3 regions of the Streptomyces sp. ATCC 21386 genome follow, and region 3 is predicted to be linked to each of the others. Evidence: riboswitches for the same ligand, from Rfam matches in the RefSeq annotation. Region 3 holds a riboswitch; each other region holds the start of a gene.
What was found. A riboswitch is a leader RNA that binds a small molecule or an ion and turns the genes downstream of it on or off. The one in region 3 is predicted to bind cobalamin.

Region 1 (5,918 bases), 3.1 Mb from region 3:
AGGATGCCCACGGGGATCTCCTCCGGGCTCATGACGGTGCGTGCGGCCAGGTCGGCGGCGATGAGGAAGGCCGCGCCGAGCAGCGCGGCGGCGGGCAGCGCGCGGCGGTGGTCGGCGCCGACGAGCAGCCGTACGACATGCGGCATGATCAGGCCGACGAAGCCGATCTGGCCGCTGACCGCGACGATCGTGCCGATCATCAACGCGACCAGCGTGAACATCGCGGCACGGAAACGGTGTACGTCCAGACCGAGCGCGACGGCGGCCTCCTCCCCCGCCAGGAGCAGGTTGAGGGACCGGCAGACACCGAGCAGGACGGCCGTGCCGAGCAGGACGGCGCCGACGGGGATCCACACCACCGTCCAGGTCGTGCCGCCCAGCCCGCCGAGCATCCAGCGCAGCGCCGACTGCGTCTTGTGCGGGTCGTCGGAGGTGACGACCAGGAAGCTGGCGAGCGCCGACAGCACCTCGGCCATCGCCACGCCCGCCAGCACCAGCCGTACGGTGGTCATCCGCCCGCCGGACCGGGCCAGGAAGTAGACGGCGACGAGCGCGGCGAGAGCGCCGAGGAACGCCGCCACCGGCAGGGAGAACACCCCGAACAGGGTGAGGCCGAAGACGACGACCAGCACCGCGCCGACCGTGGCACCCGAGGAGACCCCGAGCAGCATCGGGTCCGCGAGCGGGTTGCGCACCAGAGCCTGCAGGGCCATCCCGCACACGGCGAGGCCCGCGCCCACGACACCGGCCAGCAGCACGCGCGGCAGCCGTACGTCGATGACGATCGTCTCGCGGACAGGAGTCCAGGTCGGGTCGGCCAGCGCCGGATGCACGCGGTGCAGCAGGATGCCCCACACCTGGTCGGCCGGGACGCCGATGGATCCGACGGCGATCCCGAACGTGGCCGAGACCAGGACGAGCGCGCCGAGCAGCAGGAGCACGAGCGGGTAGGGAATCCGCTTGCGGCCCGGGACTGTGACATCACCGCCGACCGCTCTCCGGAAGCTCGCCTCCGGTCCGGCGCCCGCGTCCTTCTCCTCGGTCACGCCCGCCGCGTCGGTCGCGCCGCTCACTTGAAGCGATCCGGGTGGATCTGGCGGGCCAGGGACTCCACGGCGGCCGGCACCCGGACGCCCAGCACCGTGGACGACAGGGGCAGCACGGCGAACCGCTTGTTCCTGATGGCGGGTACGTCCTTGAGCGCCGGGTTCGACAGCAGGAACTTCTTCTTGTCCTCGACCGACTGGTCGCCGTAGTCGTAGATGACGATGACCTCGGGCGCCCGCTCGGCCACCTGCTCGAACGACACGTCGCCGAACGCCTTGTCCACGTCGGCGAAGAGGTTCACCGCGCCCGCCTGCTTGATCATCTCGTTGCCGATGCCCGCCCCGCCGGCGGTGAAGGCCGTCTTGTCTCCGCTGTCGTAGACGAAGAGCTTGACCGGCGTGACTCCGGCGAGCTTGCTCTCGACCGTGTCGAGGGTGGCGTGGAGCTTCTTCAGCTCCTTGTCGGCTCGTTCCGGCACCCCGAAGATCTTGGCCACGTTGCGGATCTCCTGGTCCATCGTGGCCATCGTCACGGGCCCGGACGGGCACTCCTCGATGTTCAGGTAGGAGTTGATCCCGGCCTTGGACAGGGCATCGCGGCTGCGGCCCTCCTTCTCGTCGAAGGTGCTGGCGAAACCGCCGTAGGCGAAGTCGGGTTCGGCGGACAACAGCGCTTCGAAGGACGGGTACTCCTTCGCGATGACCTTGATGCCGTCGTACGCGTCCTGGTACTCGGGGAGGATCTTGTCGTCGAGGTAGGCCGTGCCCACCAACGACTTCCCCAGGCCCAGCGCCAGCATGACCTCGGTCGCGTGCTGGTTCAGCGACACCGCGCGCTGCGGAGGACGCTGATAGGTCGTCTTCACACCGCAGTTGGAGAGGGTGACGGGGAAGCCGTCGACGGCGGGGCCGGCGGCCTGGGCGGCGTCGTCCCGGGTGGCGCTCCCGCCACAGCCGGATATCAGCAGGGCCGCGGCGGCGATCGCCGACAGCAGGGACATCGGGCGCTTGCCCATCATGGGGTGGGTCCTCTCACCGCGGGGTGGAACGGGAACGGTCCGGACCAGGTGGTGGTCCGGAGGGCGGCCGGGTACGACGGCCGGCCGGAGTGGCTGAGTTCGATCGCGTCGGGTCGATCGGGCAGGTCAGGTCGGGTCGGGAGTCGTCGAGTCAGTCGCGGCGCGTCAGTCGCGGCGCGTCAGTCGCGTCACGTCAGCTGTCGAGCCGCCTCGGCAGCCGATGACACGGAGTTCCCGGCCCGGGCGCGCCGGGGCGGGGTGAAGACGTAGAGGTCCAGGATGTCCGGCAGTTCCGCGATGCCCGGTCCGCCCGCCCGTACCCAGGCGGCGATGTCCTCGGTCGCGTCGGAATCGTTGACGAGGCCGAACCAGACCGGACGGCCACCGGCGGCGCGCCCCTCCGACGAGGGCTGCACGACGATCACATTCGCCTGCTCGCACACGTCGAGACACTCGGTGATCCGGACCGGGGCGTCCTCGGCCAGACGCGCGGTCTGCTCACCGTGGTCCACACCGGTCACCTTCGGACTGCCGCAGCAGCAGTCCCGGCACACCACGACCCGGCACGGCACCGAGCCGTCCCGCGATACGTCCGTGGGCATCCCGACACACCAGCCTCCCCGGGGAAATCCGCCCCAGTCACATCGAGGAGGCGACCGCGTGAGTCTCCTGGCTCTCGGGTCAGTGCTCGTCCCGGCCTTCCCACCCGCGTCCGGGCAGTGGTCTGTTCGGGATCCGCTCGCCGATCACAGTGGCGGTACCGCGCCGGATTCACACCGGCTTCCTCGTTCCGCCGTCGCCTTTGTCGCGGGCCATCATGACAGAAGGACACGTCATCTCATACGTCCGCGGCGCGATGCGCCGTGGTGAGGCGCAGCACACGACCCGCGCACGAAAGCATCGCGCGCCTCCCCCTATGTCCGGGAACCGGGACAACCCAAGGGCTCCCCGGAGTCACGTCCTCGCGGAAGCCCTTCGTCATACCGCGTGCAAGTGAAGGTCGAGAAGACGATCACGAGCAGGACAGCCGCGCCGTCGCCGCTACGGCATCACCACGCTCACGGCGCGGACAGCAGGCCCTGGTGGTCGTGGACCTGCTCGACGATCAGCCAGCTGCTCAGCGGCTCGTACGCCAGCACGCCAGCACGTCCCAGCCTGAACCCTGCGTCGTGGCCCACGCCTTGGACAGCTGCGCCTTGAAGTCGGCGAAGGACCCGAAGGACTCGGCGATGGCGTCCGCCGACTCGCCCACGCCGTCCTTCTCCAGCGGCTCGCCCCCGCCCTCACCGGTCGTGTTGTGCCAGTAGATGCTGTGCAGGATGCGGCCGGAGAGGTGGAAGGCCAGGTTCTTGCGGCTGGCTCACCAGAACACCGAAAGCGGTGTGGGAGTGCCCAGTCGTCTGCCGAAACGGTGCACTCTCCTCATCCGGCTACGACATCACCGGTCGGCAGCTGACAAGCCCTCTTGGGGATCGAGTTGCCTCACTTGTGCAGCAGTCGTTCCCGTGGCGGTGGCGGCCAGGTAGGTGATGCGGAGGGTGCCGGTGGTGTGTTCGCGGTCGACGAGGACGTCGACGCCGTAGACCGACTGGATCAGGTCCCGGGTCAGCACGGCCTCCGGAGCGCCCGCCGCGGCGACCTCACCGTGGTCGAGGACGACGATGTGGTCGCAGTAACGGGCGGCGAGGTTGAGGTCGTGCAGGGCCACGACGCAGGTGACCTCCAGTGAGGTCAGCAGGTCGAGGAGCTCGAGCTGGTGGCGTATGTCGAGGTGGTTGGTGGGTTCGTCGAGCAGGATCTCCTGCGGTTCCTGGGCGAGAGCGCGGGCGAGTTGGGCGCGCTGCTTCTCCCCTCCGGAGAGGGTGTGCCAGCTCTGGTACTGCTTGCCGGTGATGTCGGTCCGTTCCAGCGCCGCGTCGACGATCCGCCGGTCTTGCTCGGTCAGTGCGTCGAAGCGGCCGCGGAACGGTGTGCGGCCGAGTTCCACGACCTGGCGGACGTTGACGTGGTTGTGGGCGGACACGTCCTGTTCGACGACGGCGAGCCGGCGGGCCCGCACCCGGCGGCTGAGGTCGTGCAGGCTGGTGTCGTCGAAGTGGATGGTTCCGGTGTCGGGGCGGCGCAGTCCGGCGAGCAGGCGCAGCAGTGTCGACTTGCCCGAGCCGTTGGGGCCGAGAAGGCCGACGATCTTCCCGTCGTGGGCCGCCATCTCGATGTTGTCCAGCAGCCGGTGGCCCTTGACCGACCAGGAGAGTTGGGTGGTGGTGATGCGGCCCATCAGGACTCCAGACGCTTCAGGACCAGCGCGAAGGCAGGCGCGCCGAGAAGCGCGGTGATGACGCCGGCGGGCAGTTCGTGCGGCGAGAACGCCGTCCGCGCGAACACGTCCACCCAGATGAGGAAGATGGCGCCGACGAGTGCGGACAGGGGGAGCAGGGAGCGGTGCGTCGGGCCCGCGAGAATACGGACTGCGTGCGGGACGAGCAGCGCGATGAAGCCGATCGCGCCGGAGGCCGCCACGGCGGCCGCCGTCATGACCGAGGTCAGCACCATCAGCCAGACGCGGGCAGCGGTGACGTTGATCCCCAGGGCTTCGGCGGAGTCCCACCCGAACGTGAAGGCGTCGAGGGCGGGCGCGAAGAACTGGACGGCGATCACCCCGATCAGGATGATCACGACGGTGACGGTCACGCCGTCCCATCGGGCGCCGCCGAGGGTGCCGAGCAGCCAGTAGGTGAAGCCGCGGGTGGAGTTCGCGTCGCCGCTGACCATGAGGATGACCGAGGTGAGCGCCGCGAAGAACTGGGACACGAGCACGCCGGTGAGCACCACTCGGGAAGGGCTGGCGACGCGCCCCCCGCCGAGGAGGACCAGCAGCAGGGCGAAGGAAACCAGGCCGCCGACGAACGCTCCGGTCGACAGGGAGATGCTTCCGCCGATGCCCAGCAGGAGCACGGCGACCGCGCCGGTGGAGGCGCCGGAGGAGACTCCCAGCAGGTAGGGGTCGGCCAGGGGATTCCTGGTGACCGCCTGCAGGACCGCGCCCGATACCGCCAGGGCCATGCCGACCACGCAGGCCAGCAGCACCCGCGGGAAACGTGACTCCCAGATCAACGCGTCCAGCAGCCCCGGCAGTGGCGGGGTGGGGGCGATATCGCCCAGGCCGATGTGCCTGAGGATCGTGGAGACGACATCCAGGGGCTGGATGTTCGCGCTTCCGAACAGCGAGGCGGCGACGATCGACATCAGCAGCCCGGCCACGGCCAGGATGAAGAGTGCCGCCGTCGAGGCGCGCCGCGCGCCAACCGGAACCTTCTCAGGGCTGGTGACCGGAGTCCCGGTGGGCGCGGCAGTCGTCTGTGAGCTCGTGGTCATGGTGGTTGACGGCTCAGCCAAGCTTGTTCAGGCCGTCGACCAGCGCGGGTACCGCGGACGCGCTGCCGTAGCTGGGGTCCATGTGGGTGCCGGGGATGGTGACGAACCGGTCGCCCTGCACGGCGGCGAGCTTGCGGGTGAGGGGGTCCTTCTTGAGCAGCTCGATCTTCTCCTTGGCGGTGTCGTTGGGTTCGCCTCGGCTCAGGTCGGCCAGGATGATGACGTCGGGATTCCGGGCGGCGACCTCGTCCCAGCTCACCTCCGCCCACTTGGTCTTCGCGTCCTTGAAGATGTTCTCGACCCCGACGCTCTCGGAGATGTGCTGCGGCAGACCGCCGGGGCCCGCGGCCCACGGGGTGCCCTCGTAGGTGGAGTAGAACCACATCACCTTCAGCGGCTTGTCCGGCTTCTTGTAGCCCTTCAGCGCCTTGTCCACCACGGCCTTCTGCTCGGTCGCCAGCTTCTCGCCGGCGTCGGG
Region 2 (5,918 bases), 3.1 Mb from region 3:
CCAGTACCCGGACCAGATGCTGGCGTACAACTGCTCGCCCTCCTTCAACTGGAAGGCCGCGCTGGACGACGACCAGATCGCCAAGTTCCAGCGGGAGCTGGGGGCGATGGGCTACAAGTTCCAGTTCATCACGCTGGCCGGGTTCCACTCCCTGAACCACGGCATGTTCGACCTGGCCCGCGGCTACGCCGAGCACGGCATGACCGCCTACGTCGACCTCCAGGAGCGGGAGTTCGCCGCGCAGGCCCACGGCTTCACCGCCGTCAAGCACCAGCGTGAGGTCGGCACGGGCTACTTCGACCTGGTGTCGACGGCCGTCAATCCTGCCTCTTCCACGACCGCGCTGGCCGGTTCCACGGAGGAAGAGCAGTTCCACTAGGCCGCCGGGCCGGACACCCGCCGTCCGGCCGGCCCTCGGCCGAGCGGAGGGGGACGAACCGTCTCCGTCTCCCTCCGCTCCCATCCCTCAGGAGAGCCCGATGTCCACCACCGCACTCATCCACCACGTCCGTGTCCTCGCCGCCCCCGGTCACCGGCACGAGGAGATCCTCACCCCCGCCGCCCTGGAGTTCATCGGCCGGCTGGCCGAGGCGTTCGAGCCGCGTCGGCGGGACCTGATGAAGGAACGCCGTCGGCAGGTACTGCGACTGGCATCGGGCTCGCCTCTCGACTTCCCCATGGTCACGGCCGCTGTGCGCGACGACCCGACCTGGCGGGTGGCGCCGCCCGCGCCCGGTCTGACCGACCGGCGCGTCGAGATCACCGGCCCGCCCGACCGGCGCATGGCCGTCAACGCCCTCAACTCCGGCGCCAAGGTGTGGATGGCCGACTTCGAGGACGCCACCGCGCCTCTCTGGGACAACGTCATCGGCGGCCAGCTCACCCTGCTCGACGCCATCGAGCGCCGTATCGACTTCACCACGCCCGAGGGGAGGGAGTACCGGCTGGGCGAACAGCTCGCCACCATCATGGTCCGGCCGCGCGGCTGGCACCTCGACGAGGAGCACCTGACGTACGACGGCCGGCCCGTGCCCGCCGCCCTCGTCGACTTCGGCCTGTACTTCTTCCACTGCGCCCAGCGTCAGATCGACGCCGGGTACGGCCCGTACTTCTACCTCCCCAAGCTGGAGAACCGCTACGAGGCCCGCCTCTGGAACGACATCTTCGTGCTCGCCCAGGAGCTGCTCGGTATCCCGCGCGGCACGATCCGGGCCACCGTTCTCATCGAGACGATCACCGCCGCGTTCGAGATGGAGGAGATCCTCTACGAGCTGCGTGAGCACAGCTCGGGGCTCAACGCCGGTCGCTGGGACTACCTGTTCAGCCTGATCAAGACCTTCGGCCACCGCACCGACTTCCTCCTCCCCGACCGGGCGAAGGTGACGATGACGGCCCCCTTCATGCGGGCCTACACAGAACTCCTCGTCCGCACCTGCCACCGGCGCGGCGCCCACGCCATCGGCGGCATGGCCGCCCACGTGCCCGGCAAGGACCCCGCCGCGAACGAGGCCGCGCTCGCCAAGGTCCGGCTGGACAAGGAGCGCGAGGCCGAGGACGGCTTCGACGGCTCCTGGGTCGCCCATCCGGGACTCGTCCCCGTCTGCCGCGAGGTCTTCGACGGGGTCCTCGGCGAACGCCCTCACCAGCTGGACCGAACCCGCGACGACGTCGAGGTGACCCCGGCCGACCTGCTGTCGGTGCGCCGGATCAGCGGCCCGCCCACCCTGGAGGGGATCCGCACCAACGTCTCCGTCGCGCTGCGCTACTTCGCCGCCTGGCTGCGCGGGCAGGGCGCGGTTGCCATCAACGGCCTGATGGAGGACGCGGCCACCGCCGAGATCGCCCGCGTGCAGATCTGGCAGTGGCTGCGGCACCGGGTCATCGACCGGGCGACAGTGGAGGAGATCCTCGACTACGAGGTGGCAGCGCTCGGCGCCGAGTACCCGTGGGCGCCCGTCGACGACATCCGCGCCCTCTTCGAACGGACCGCGCTGGCAAGCGAGTTGCCGCTGTTCTTCACACCGGACGCCTACACCCGGCACCTGGTGCGACGGACGGAGGCCCAGGCATGAGCGCGGCAATCGGACGCGTCGGCGTGGTCGGCGGCGGACAGATGGGCGCAGGCATCGCCGAGGTGTGCGCACGGGCGGGGCTCGACACCGTGGTCTGCGAGGCGGACGCCATCGCGGCCCGCGCCGCCCGCGACCGGATCGCGGGTTCCCTGGAGCGTGCCGTACGACGGGGCAAGCTGACGCGGGAAGCCGCCGGCGACGCCCTGGCCCGGCTCGTCCTCACCAGCAGCCTGGACGACCTCGCCGACCGCCAGCTCGTCGTCGAGGCCGTCATCGAGAACGCCGACGCCAAGACCGAGATCTTCGCTGCCCTCGACAAGATCGTCGAGGATCCGGAGGCCGTGCTCGCCACCAACACCTCCTCCCTGCCGATCATGCGGCTCGGCATGGCCACGAGCCGCGCGGACCGGGTCGTGGGCCTGCACTTCTTCAACCCGGTGCCCGTACTGCCCCTGGTGGAGGTCGTGACCTCGCTGCACACGTCGGCCGCGACGACCGTCGCGGTGGAGGACTTCGCGACCCGGGCCCTCGGCAAGACGGTGATCCGTTCCCAGGACCGGGCGGGCTTCGTCGTCAACGCGCTCCTCGTCCCGTATCTCCTGTCGGCGATCCGGATGGCCGAGTCCGGCTTCGCCACCGCCACCGATATCGACTCCGGCATGGAGCTCGGCTGCGCCCATCCCATGGGCCCGCTGAAGCTGGCGGACCTGATCGGCCTGGACACCGTCGCGTTCATCGCCGAGTCGCTCTACGACGAGTTCAAGGAACCCCTCTACGCTTCTCCCCCGCTGCTCCAGCGGATGGTGGAGGCAGGGCTGCTGGGCCGCAAGACCGGCCGGGGCTTCCACACCTACGACCAGGGCTGAGGGCCTGGTACGACGCGGGCTGAGGGGCCCGCACCGCCGCGAGGGGTGAGGGTCCCGCGCGGCGCGACTGGGAAGGGGCGGGGAAGCGCGAGTGCGGCGCTTCCCGCCCCTCGCCGTCGTTCCCGCCCTCCTCCTCTCCTCCTCCTCCGACGTGCTCCGTGTCACCTTCCAGATCCTGGACCGCTCCCTTGCCCCGCGGGCGACACCCCGTAGGGTGGCCGGAGCAGCTGGTTCGCCCCGTCCGCCAGGCGGGGTGTCGCAAGAGGGAACCCGGTGGGAATCCGGGACTGCCCCGCAGCGGTGAGCGGGAACGACCGCCGTCATACGCACTGGGTCCGACGTACCGGGCCCGGGAAGCGACGGCCAGTAGGTGTCCTCCTCGGTGAACGACGAGGACGTGCCCGCGAGTCCGAAGACCTGCCAACTGCCCGTGCGCGGACCGTTCCGCGCGCGGAGATCTCGGTGACCTCGAGGGCGGGTCGGCGTACATACCAGGCGGAGGACCGCGCTGTGCCGCGTGAGGTCGGTTCCGTCCGGTTCGTCATCCCTTCGCGTTCTCGTCCCGTCTCCGGGATCTCAGGGAATCGTCTCGCGAAGGAGATCTCCGTGACCAGCAAGTCCGCAGCCGCGGCAGCACGGGCCACCGTGTACGGCTACCCCCGCCAGGGTCAGAACCGGGAACTGAAGAAGGCGATCGAGGGGTACTGGAAGGGCCGCGTCACCGCCGACGCCCTCCGCGCCACCGCCGCCGACCTGCGTGCCGCCAACTGGCGGCAGCTCGCCGACGCCGGCATCCACGAGGTGCCGACCGGCGACTTCTCGTACTACGACCACGTCCTCGACACCACCGTCATGGTCGGCGCGATCCCCGACCGCCACCGCGCCGCCGTCGAGGCCGACGCCCTTGACGGCTACTTCGCCATGGCTCGTGGCACCCAGGACGTCGCCCCGCTGGAAATGACCAAGTGGTTCGACACCAACTACCACTACCTCGTGCCCGAGTTGGGCCCGGACACCGTCTTCACGGCCGACTCGACCAAGCAGGTCACCGAGCTCAAGGAGACCCTGGCGCTGGGCCTGACCGCCCGCCCGGTCCTGGTCGGCCCCGTCACCTACCTCCTCCTCGCCAAGCCCGCCCCCGGCGCCCCCGCGGACTTCGAACCGCTCACCCTCCTCGACCGCCTGCTGCCGGTGTACGCCGAGGTCCTCGCCGACCTGCGCGCGGCCGGCGCCGAGTGGGTCCAGCTGGACGAGCCCGCCTTCGTGCAGGACCGCACCCCTGCGGAACTGAACGCCGTCGAGCGCACCTACCGCGACCTCGGGGCGCTGACCGACCGGCCGCAGCTGCTGGTCGCCTCGTACTTCGACCGGCTCGGCGAGGCGCTTCCCGTCCTGGCGAAGGCCCCCGTCGAGGGACTCGCCCTGGACTTCACCGAGGCCGCCGCGGCCAACCTCGACGCGCTCGCCGCCGTCGGCGGGCTGCCGGGCAAGCGCCTGGTGGCCGGTGTCGTCAACGGCCGCAACATCTGGATCAACGACCTGGCGAAGTCCCTCTCCACCCTCGGCACCCTGCTGGGCCTCGCCGACCGGGTCGACGTCGCCGCCTCCTGCTCCCTCCTCCACGTGCCCCTCGACACGGGCCTGGAACGGGACATCGAGCCGCAGATTCTGCGCTGGCTCGCCTTCGCCCGGCAGAAGACCGCCGAGATCGTCACCCTCGCACGCGGCCTCGCCCAGGGCACCGACGCCATCACGGCCGAACTCGCCGCCAACCGCGCCGACCTGGCCTCCCGCGCCGGCTCCCCGATCACCCGCGACCCGGCCGTACGCAACCGCGCCGAGGCCGTCACGGACGCCGACACGCGCCGCTCCCAGCCGTACGGCGAACGCGCCGCGGCCCAGCGCGCCCATCTCGGCCTGCCGCTGCTGCCGACCACCACCATCGGGTCCTTCCCGCAGACCGGCGAACTGCGCGTCGCGCGGGCGGACCTGCGCGCCGGACGGATCGACACCGCCGGCTACGAGGAGCGCATCAAGGCGGAGATCCAGGAGGTCATCTCCTTCCAGGAGAAGACCGGAATCGACGTCCTCGTCCACGGCGAGCCCGAACGCAACGACATGGTCCAGTACTTCGCCGAACAGCTGACGGGGTACCTGGCCACGCAGCACGGCTGGGTCCAGTCGTACGGCACCCGCTACGTCCGCCCGCCGATCCTGGCCGGGGACATTTCCCGCCCCGAGCCGATGACGGTGCGCTGGACGTCGTACGCCCAGTCCCTCACCGACAAGCCGGTCAAGGGCATGCTCACCGGGCCGGTCACCATGCTCGCCTGGTCCTTCGTCCGGGACGACCAGCCCCTCGGTGAGACCGCCCGTCAGGTCGCCCTCGCCCTCCGCGACGAGGTGAACGACCTGGAAACTGCGGGCACCTCGGTGATCCAGGTCGACGAGCCCGCACTGCGCGAGACGCTGCCGCTGCGCGCCGCGGATCACGCCCGCTACCTGGCATGGGCGACGGAAGCCTTCCGGCTCACCACCGCCGGCGTCCGCCCGGACACCCAGATCCACACCCACATGTGCTACGCCGAGTTCGGCGACATCGTCCAGGCCATCGACGACCTCGACGCCGACGTCATCAGCCTGGAGGCAGCCCGCTCGCACATGCAGGTCGCCCGGGAGCTGGCCGCCCACGGCTACCCGCGCGAGGCCGGCCCGGGTGTCTACGACATCCACTCCCCGCGCGTCCCCAGCGCCGAGGAAGCCGCCGGGCTGCTCCGCACGGGCCTGAAGGCGATCCCGGCCGAACGGCTGTGGGTCAACCCCGACTGCGGCCTGAAGACCCGCGGCTGGCCCGAGACCCGGGCTTCCCTGGAGAACCTGGTCGCCGCCGCCCGCACGGTCAGAGGCGAGCTGCCCGCCTGCTGACCGTAGGTCCCAGTGGGCCGGGACGCCACGAGCGTCCCGGCCCCGGACGCGCGGC
Region 3 (5,918 bases):
CGGAGCTGTGGATCCCGGTGGAGCGGGCCTCGCTCTGAGCGTGCGTCCGGGAGCGCCCGGTCGCGTGGGCGCGCGGCGACTTCACGCCGTCGCGCGCCTGCGACCGTGGCTCCGCGCGACGCCGTGTCGGGCCCCGGGAAAAGCGCGACGGCCTACGGCAGCGGGCCCAGGAAGCGGATATGCGGTCCTTCGCCGGGGCCAGGGCCGGGGCCAGGGCCGGGGCCGGTGGCCCGTACGCCGTAGACGGCGGCGATCAGGGACTCGGTGAGGACGTCGTGCGGGGTTCCGGCGGCCACCACACGGCCCTGCCGCAGCACGACGAGCCGGTCGCAGTACATGGCGGCGAGGTTCAGGTCGTGCAGGGCGACGACGCTGGTCAGACGGAGTTCGCGGATCAGGGTCAGCAGGGCGAGCTGGTGGGGATGTCGAGGTGGTTGGTGGGCTCGTCCAGGAGGAGCTCGCTCGGCTCCTGTGCGAGCGCGCGGGCGATCTGGACCCGCTGGCGCCCACCGCCCGACAGGGTGTGCCAGGACCGGTGGGCCTTGTCGCCCAGACCCGTGCGGGCCAGGGCCGTGCGGACGGCCTCCTCGTCGACCCGGGAGGCGGCCGACCACGCTCGGCGGTGCGGGACACGGCCCAGCCGTACGACGTTCTGGACCGTCAACTCGACCTGGGTGTCCGCCTGTTGCGCCACGACGGCGATCCGCTGGGCGACCGCCCGGCGCCCCACCCGGTCCAGTGGACGGTCGTCGAGGGTGACGACCCCCGAGGCGGGCGCGAGGACCCCGGCGAGCAGACGCAGCAGGGTGGACTTGCCCGAGCCGTTGGGGCCCAGCAGACCGGTGACGGTGCCCGGCCGGGGCGCCACGCTGACCCCGTCCAGGATCAGAGTGCCGTCGGCGGTCCGGGACACCCGCTCGGCGCGCAGCCCGGGGGAGGAGCTGGAGGCGGTGTCGGTCATCGGGTGCTCCTGGTCCGGTACATGATGGCGACGAAGGCCGGGACGCCGATGAGGGACGTCACTACCCCGACCGGCACCTCCTGCGGGTCCAGGACGGTACGGGCGAGGGTGTCGACCCACACCAGGAACACGGCCCCGGCCAGTGCGGAGGCCGGCAGGAGCCGACGGTGGCCGGAGCCGGTCAGCGCGCGTGCAGCGTGCGGCAGCACCAGGCCGACGAAGCCGATCGCACCCGCCGAGGCGACCAGGGCGGCCGTGAGCAGGGCGGTGGCGCACAGCAGGACGAGCCGGACGCGGGCCACGGAGACGCCGAGCGAGGCCGCCGCGTCCTGCCCGAACGCGAACGCGTCCAGCGCGTGGGTGTGCCCCAGGCAGACCAGCAGCACCGCCACCAGCACCGCCAGGCACACCGTCACGTCCGTCCAGCCGGCACCGCTGAGCGAGCCGAGCAGCCAGAACAGCACCGCGCGGGTCGTCTCGGCGTCGGCCGCGGTCATCACGATGAAGGAGGTGAGCGCGGAGAACAGTTGCATGGCCGCGACCCCCACCAGCACCACCCGGTCCGTGGTGCCGCCGAGGGTATGGCTGAGCAGCAGCACGAGGCCGAAGGAGGCCACCGCGCCCAGGAACGCGCCACCGGAGACCGACAGCGCGCCGCCTCCCGCGCCCAGCACGACGACCACGACCGCGCCGGTCGACGCGCCGGAGGAGACACCGAGCACGAAGGGGTCGGCGAGCGGGTTGCGCAGCAGGGACTGCATCACCGCGCCGCACACGGCCAGTCCGGCCCCGCACACGGCGGCCAGCAGGGTGCGTGGCAGCCGTAGGTTCCACACGATGCCGTCCCGGATGGGCGTCAACTCCGTGTGCCCCCAGCCGAGATGGGCCACCACCGTGGACCACACGTCGACCACGCCGATGTCGGCCGGCCCGATGGTGATCGCGAGGGCCACGGACAGACACAGCACCGCGCCCCCGGCCGACCACGCCGACCCCCACCAAAGCCTCCGACCGACGGCCCCCGCCGCTGCCGTCCGGCGCGCCTTGGCCGGGGCCGACGTTCCGGTCACCCGGTCGGCCACAGGCTCGGTGCCGGCCACCGTGTCGGGTGCCGGGCCCGTCATCCCGTGAGGCCGTACTCGCGCAGGGCCGTCGCGAGCTTCTCCACGCCCTCGACGGTGCGGATCGTGGGGTTCATGGCCTGGCCCGGCAGCCGTACGTACCGCTTCTCGCGCACCGCCGTCATGTTCCGGGTGACCGGGTCGGACTCCAGGAACTCGATCTTCTTCGCGGCCGTCTCGGCCGTCTGCTGCTTGCGGACCAGGTCCCCGACGACGAGGACGTCCGGGTCGCGGTCGGCGACGGTCTCCCAGTTGACCTGGGGCCATTCCTCGTCGGTGTCGTCGAAGACGTTCTTCGCGCCCAGTTCACGGGTGATGATCCCGGGGGCGCCGCAGCACCCGGCGAGGTACGGGGACTGGTCATTGGCGAACCAGTACAGGACAGTGACCCCGCGCGCGTCGAGTCCGGCGGTCGCCTTCCTGACCCGGGTTCGCAGCTCGGCCACCAGCTTCTCGCCGCGCTCCTCGACCCCGAAGATCCGGGCCAGATCGCGGATTTCGCCGTAGACCGTCTCCATGGTCAGCGGCTCGGTGCGGACGCCGTCGCCGTCCCCGCTGTTGTCCTTGCCCACACAGTCCGACGGCGACAGATACGTGGGCACGCCGAGCTTCTCGAACTCCTCCCGGGTCGCCACTCCGCCCTTGCCTAGCGTGGAGGCGAACGAGGAGACGACGAGGTCGGGTTCGGCGTCGAGGACCTTCTCGAAGGAGGGTGCGTCATCGGCGAGGCGGGGCACCTTCGCGTTGGCCTTCTCGAGCCCCTTCGGCAGCGGATCGGTCCAGGTGGCGGTGCCCACCACACGGTCGGCGAGCCCGAGGGAGAGCAGGATCTCGGTCGTGCCCTGGTTGAGGGAGACAGCGCGTTCGGGCGGGCTGTCGACCCGCACCTCGCGCCCGCAGTTGTCGAGCGTCACCGGATGACCGGCGGATCCGCCCGGAGCCGGACCCCGGTCCGGCGACGCTGTGGAACCGGAGCCCCCGCAGCCGGTCAGCAACAGGGCACCGGCGGTCAGGAACGGGACGGCATGGCGGACGGGGCGTGCGAGCGGCACGGGACTTCCTTCGGCGTCGAGGGCTCATGCGCGAAGCCCGGTCGTACGGTGCTTCCCCGGGCACCCCTCGGTGCCGGGGACCGCCAGCAGGTCTTCGGACTCGGGGTCACCCGGACGAGACGCCTTCCCGGACCGCGATGTGACCGCCGTCCAGTGGCCGTTGTCCCGCCCGTCACCCTCACCGCTGCGCGTCAGCTCCGGATTCGCACCGGATTCCCTGACCCGTACGCGTACTTATGTGTGCGCACATGGGTTCGACTGGCGTCGGCAAGCTATCACACGCGCTTCCGGGGCCCGTCAGGTCGCGGGCTTCCAGCCCGGGAGCGTCGGCAGGACCTTCTCGGCGACACGGAACAGCGCCGCGTCGTCCGGAATCTGGGAGTCCTGACGGTAGATGACGAGTTCGAAGGTGCTGCCGCTGTCCTTCGCGTCGGTCGCGACCAGCAGTTGACGGGAGACGCCGCCGGGGGCGGACTGCGAGTCGCTGCCGTCGAGGCGGAACGAGATGCCGATGGTCCGGCCCGAGTACAGGGCCGCCGAGTGCCCGAGGACCTTCCTGGTCTCGACGCCGGATCCCAGGTAGCCGACCGCCTCGGCGACCGGGAGGTCCTCGTACGACGCCGAGATCTCCACGGTGTACGTGTCGAGTTCGACGGTCGCCTCGGGGGTGACGGTCCTGGTGCCGTCGAACCAGGTGGACTCGTTCTCGCTGCCCGAGGCGATGACGGCCTGCTCGGTGGGCGTCCCGAGGAGCTCCGGCAGGTCGGCGCGGTTCAGCGCGGCGCACAGCTGTGCACCGGAGACCCTGCCCCGTCCTGTCGGCGAGGGGTCGTCCGACGACGACGAGCAGACGGCCGGCCCCACGGTCTCGGGGGTCGTGTCGAGGAGGTCACCCAGCAACCACAACCCGCCCAGCAGTACACCGACGGTCGCCACCGCCGAGACCACCTGGCCGCCCGTACCCATCTCCTTCGCCGAGCCGCGTCGCGCACCGGCCCCGGGGCCCGGTTCCGGATCCGCCCCGTGTCCCGTTTCCGGATCGGCTCCCACGCCCGTCCCCGGATCCGCTGCAGAATCCGTTTCCGTTTCCGCTCTCGAACTCGCTCTCGAAACCGCTCCGGAATCGGCGAAATCGTCGGCCATGCCCCCGTGCCCCCACCTTGATGTGCACACGCCTGACGTGCGCCGGGGGAGCCTAACCGGTGATCGTCGCGAGGGGAAACGATATTCCGCACAGGCGTGAAGCAGGGCTCCCGAGGGGAGACCGAGACCCGGTGTGCCCCTGCCCCGGGGGCCGTAGCGGTCCACGAAAGGAAGGAACGCCATGTCCGTGCAGGACTCCCTCGGTGTCGCCGTCGTCGGCACCGGCCGGATGGGCGCCGACCATGTGCGCAGGATCTCCGAGGTGATCAGCGGCGCCCATGTGGCGGCCGTCGTCGACCTCGACACCGACCGGGCCCGGGCGGTCGCCGCAGGCGTCGAGGGGTGCGCGGCCTACGGCGACACCGTCGAGGCGCTGGCCGCACCGGGCGTCGACGCCGTCCTCGTCGCCTCACCGGGCCCCGCCCACGAGGCGGACGTGCTCGTGGCCCTCGCCCGTGACCTGCCCGTGCTGTGCGAGAAGCCCCTCACTCCGGACCCCGCCGCCGCGCTCCGGCTGCTGGAGGCGGAGCAGCGCCTGGGCCACCGCCGGGTCCAGGTGGGCTTCATGCGCCGCTACGACCGCGAGTACGTCAAGCTCAAGGCCCTGCTGGACAGCGGCGACCTGGGCCGGCCGCTGCTGCTGCACCACCGGCACCGCAACGCCGAGCCCCCGCCCGGTTTCACCGACGCCATGGCCCTCAACGACTCCGTGGCCCACGAGATGGACGTCACCCGCTGGCTGCTCGGGCAGGAGATCACCGCCGTCACCGTGCTGCGGCCCCGGCCGTCCGCGCACGCCCCCGAGGGCCTGAGCGACCCGCAGTTCGTCGTCTTCGAGACCGACGGCGGCGCGGTGGTGGACGTCGAGATCTTCCTCAGCGCCCGCTACGGGTACCAGGTGCAGGCCGAGGCCGTCTGCGAGGACGGCACGGCCCGCATCGGCGACGGACGCGACATGCTCGTCAACGCGGCGGGCCGCTGGGGCGGCACGATCACGCCGAGCTACCTCGAACGGTTCGAGGACGCCTACGACCGACAGGTCCAGGCCTGGGTGGACGCCGCCCGGCGCGGTGAGGTCACCGGACCCGGCACCTGGGACGGGTACGCCGTCGCCGCGGTCTCCGAGGCGGGCGTCCGCGCCCAGAGCGAGGGCGTCCGCACGGAGGTGGAACTCGTCATGCGCCCCGCCCTCTACCGCTGACCGCCGGAGCGCCGACCTTCGTCCCCGGGGGAGAACAGCCGACGCCGTCACCGTCGCAGACATGTGATGTCTCACCTCGGATCAACCGGTATTCAGTGGCGCAAAACAGAAAAATGTCATGGTCTTGCAGGGCTATTCATCACTGTGTGACCGTTGACAGTGATGGTCCGCATGCCTGAGGTTCGTGGTTATGTCGCAATCGATCAGCAGGCGCACGTTGATGGCCGGTGCCACGGCCGTCGTCGCGGCCACCGGGGCCGACGACGCGTTCGCGGCCGGGGGTTCACCCACCGCCCCGAGGGCCTACACCCCGACCTGGGAGTCCGTGAACCGGCACCCCGCCGCCCCCGAGTGGTTCCGGGACGCCAAGTTCGGCATCTACTTCCACTGGGGGGCGTTCAGCGTCCCGGCGTACGACAGCGAGTGGTATCCGCGCAACA

Region 1: another riboswitch for cobalamin. It lies ahead of GWK25_RS13850 ((2Fe-2S) ferredoxin domain-containing protein); the one in region 3 lies ahead of GWK25_RS26900 (ABC transporter substrate-binding protein).
Region 2: another riboswitch for cobalamin. It lies ahead of metE (5-methyltetrahydropteroyltriglutamate--homocysteine S-methyltransferase); the one in region 3 lies ahead of GWK25_RS26900 (ABC transporter substrate-binding protein).

What each region holds. Positions count from the first base shown of each region.
Region 1 is NZ_JAAVVL010000001.1:3,168,825-3,174,742, reverse strand. Features, by position in the region: gene GWK25_RS13860 (FecCD family ABC transporter permease) at 1-1,073, opposite strand, end outside; gene GWK25_RS13855 (ABC transporter substrate-binding protein) at 1,070-2,065, opposite strand; gene GWK25_RS13850 ((2Fe-2S) ferredoxin domain-containing protein) at 2,254-2,667, opposite strand; cobalamin riboswitch at 2,708-2,900, opposite strand; partial or broken gene GWK25_RS13845 (Fe-Mn family superoxide dismutase) at 3,142-3,416, opposite strand; gene GWK25_RS13840 (ABC transporter ATP-binding protein) at 3,504-4,343, opposite strand; gene GWK25_RS13835 (iron chelate uptake ABC transporter family permease subunit) at 4,343-5,311, opposite strand; gene GWK25_RS13830 (ABC transporter substrate-binding protein) at 5,454-5,918, opposite strand, start outside.
Region 2 is NZ_JAAVVL010000001.1:3,176,874-3,182,791, reverse strand. Features, by position in the region: gene aceA (isocitrate lyase) at 1-379, shown strand, start outside; gene aceB (malate synthase A) at 480-2,072, shown strand; gene GWK25_RS13880 (3-hydroxybutyryl-CoA dehydrogenase) at 2,069-2,938, shown strand; cobalamin riboswitch at 3,165-3,364, shown strand; gene metE (5-methyltetrahydropteroyltriglutamate--homocysteine S-methyltransferase) at 3,545-5,863, shown strand.
Region 3 is NZ_JAAVVL010000001.1:6,260,049-6,265,966, reverse strand. Features, by position in the region: gene GWK25_RS26915 (AraC family transcriptional regulator) at 1-38, shown strand, start outside; partial or broken gene GWK25_RS26910 (ABC transporter ATP-binding protein) at 153-961, opposite strand; gene GWK25_RS26905 (iron ABC transporter permease) at 958-2,085, opposite strand; gene GWK25_RS26900 (ABC transporter substrate-binding protein) at 2,082-3,134, opposite strand; cobalamin riboswitch at 3,202-3,412, opposite strand; gene GWK25_RS26895 (DUF6215 domain-containing protein) at 3,432-4,100, opposite strand; gene GWK25_RS26890 (Gfo/Idh/MocA family protein) at 4,459-5,478, shown strand; gene GWK25_RS26885 (alpha-L-fucosidase) at 5,669-5,918, shown strand, end outside.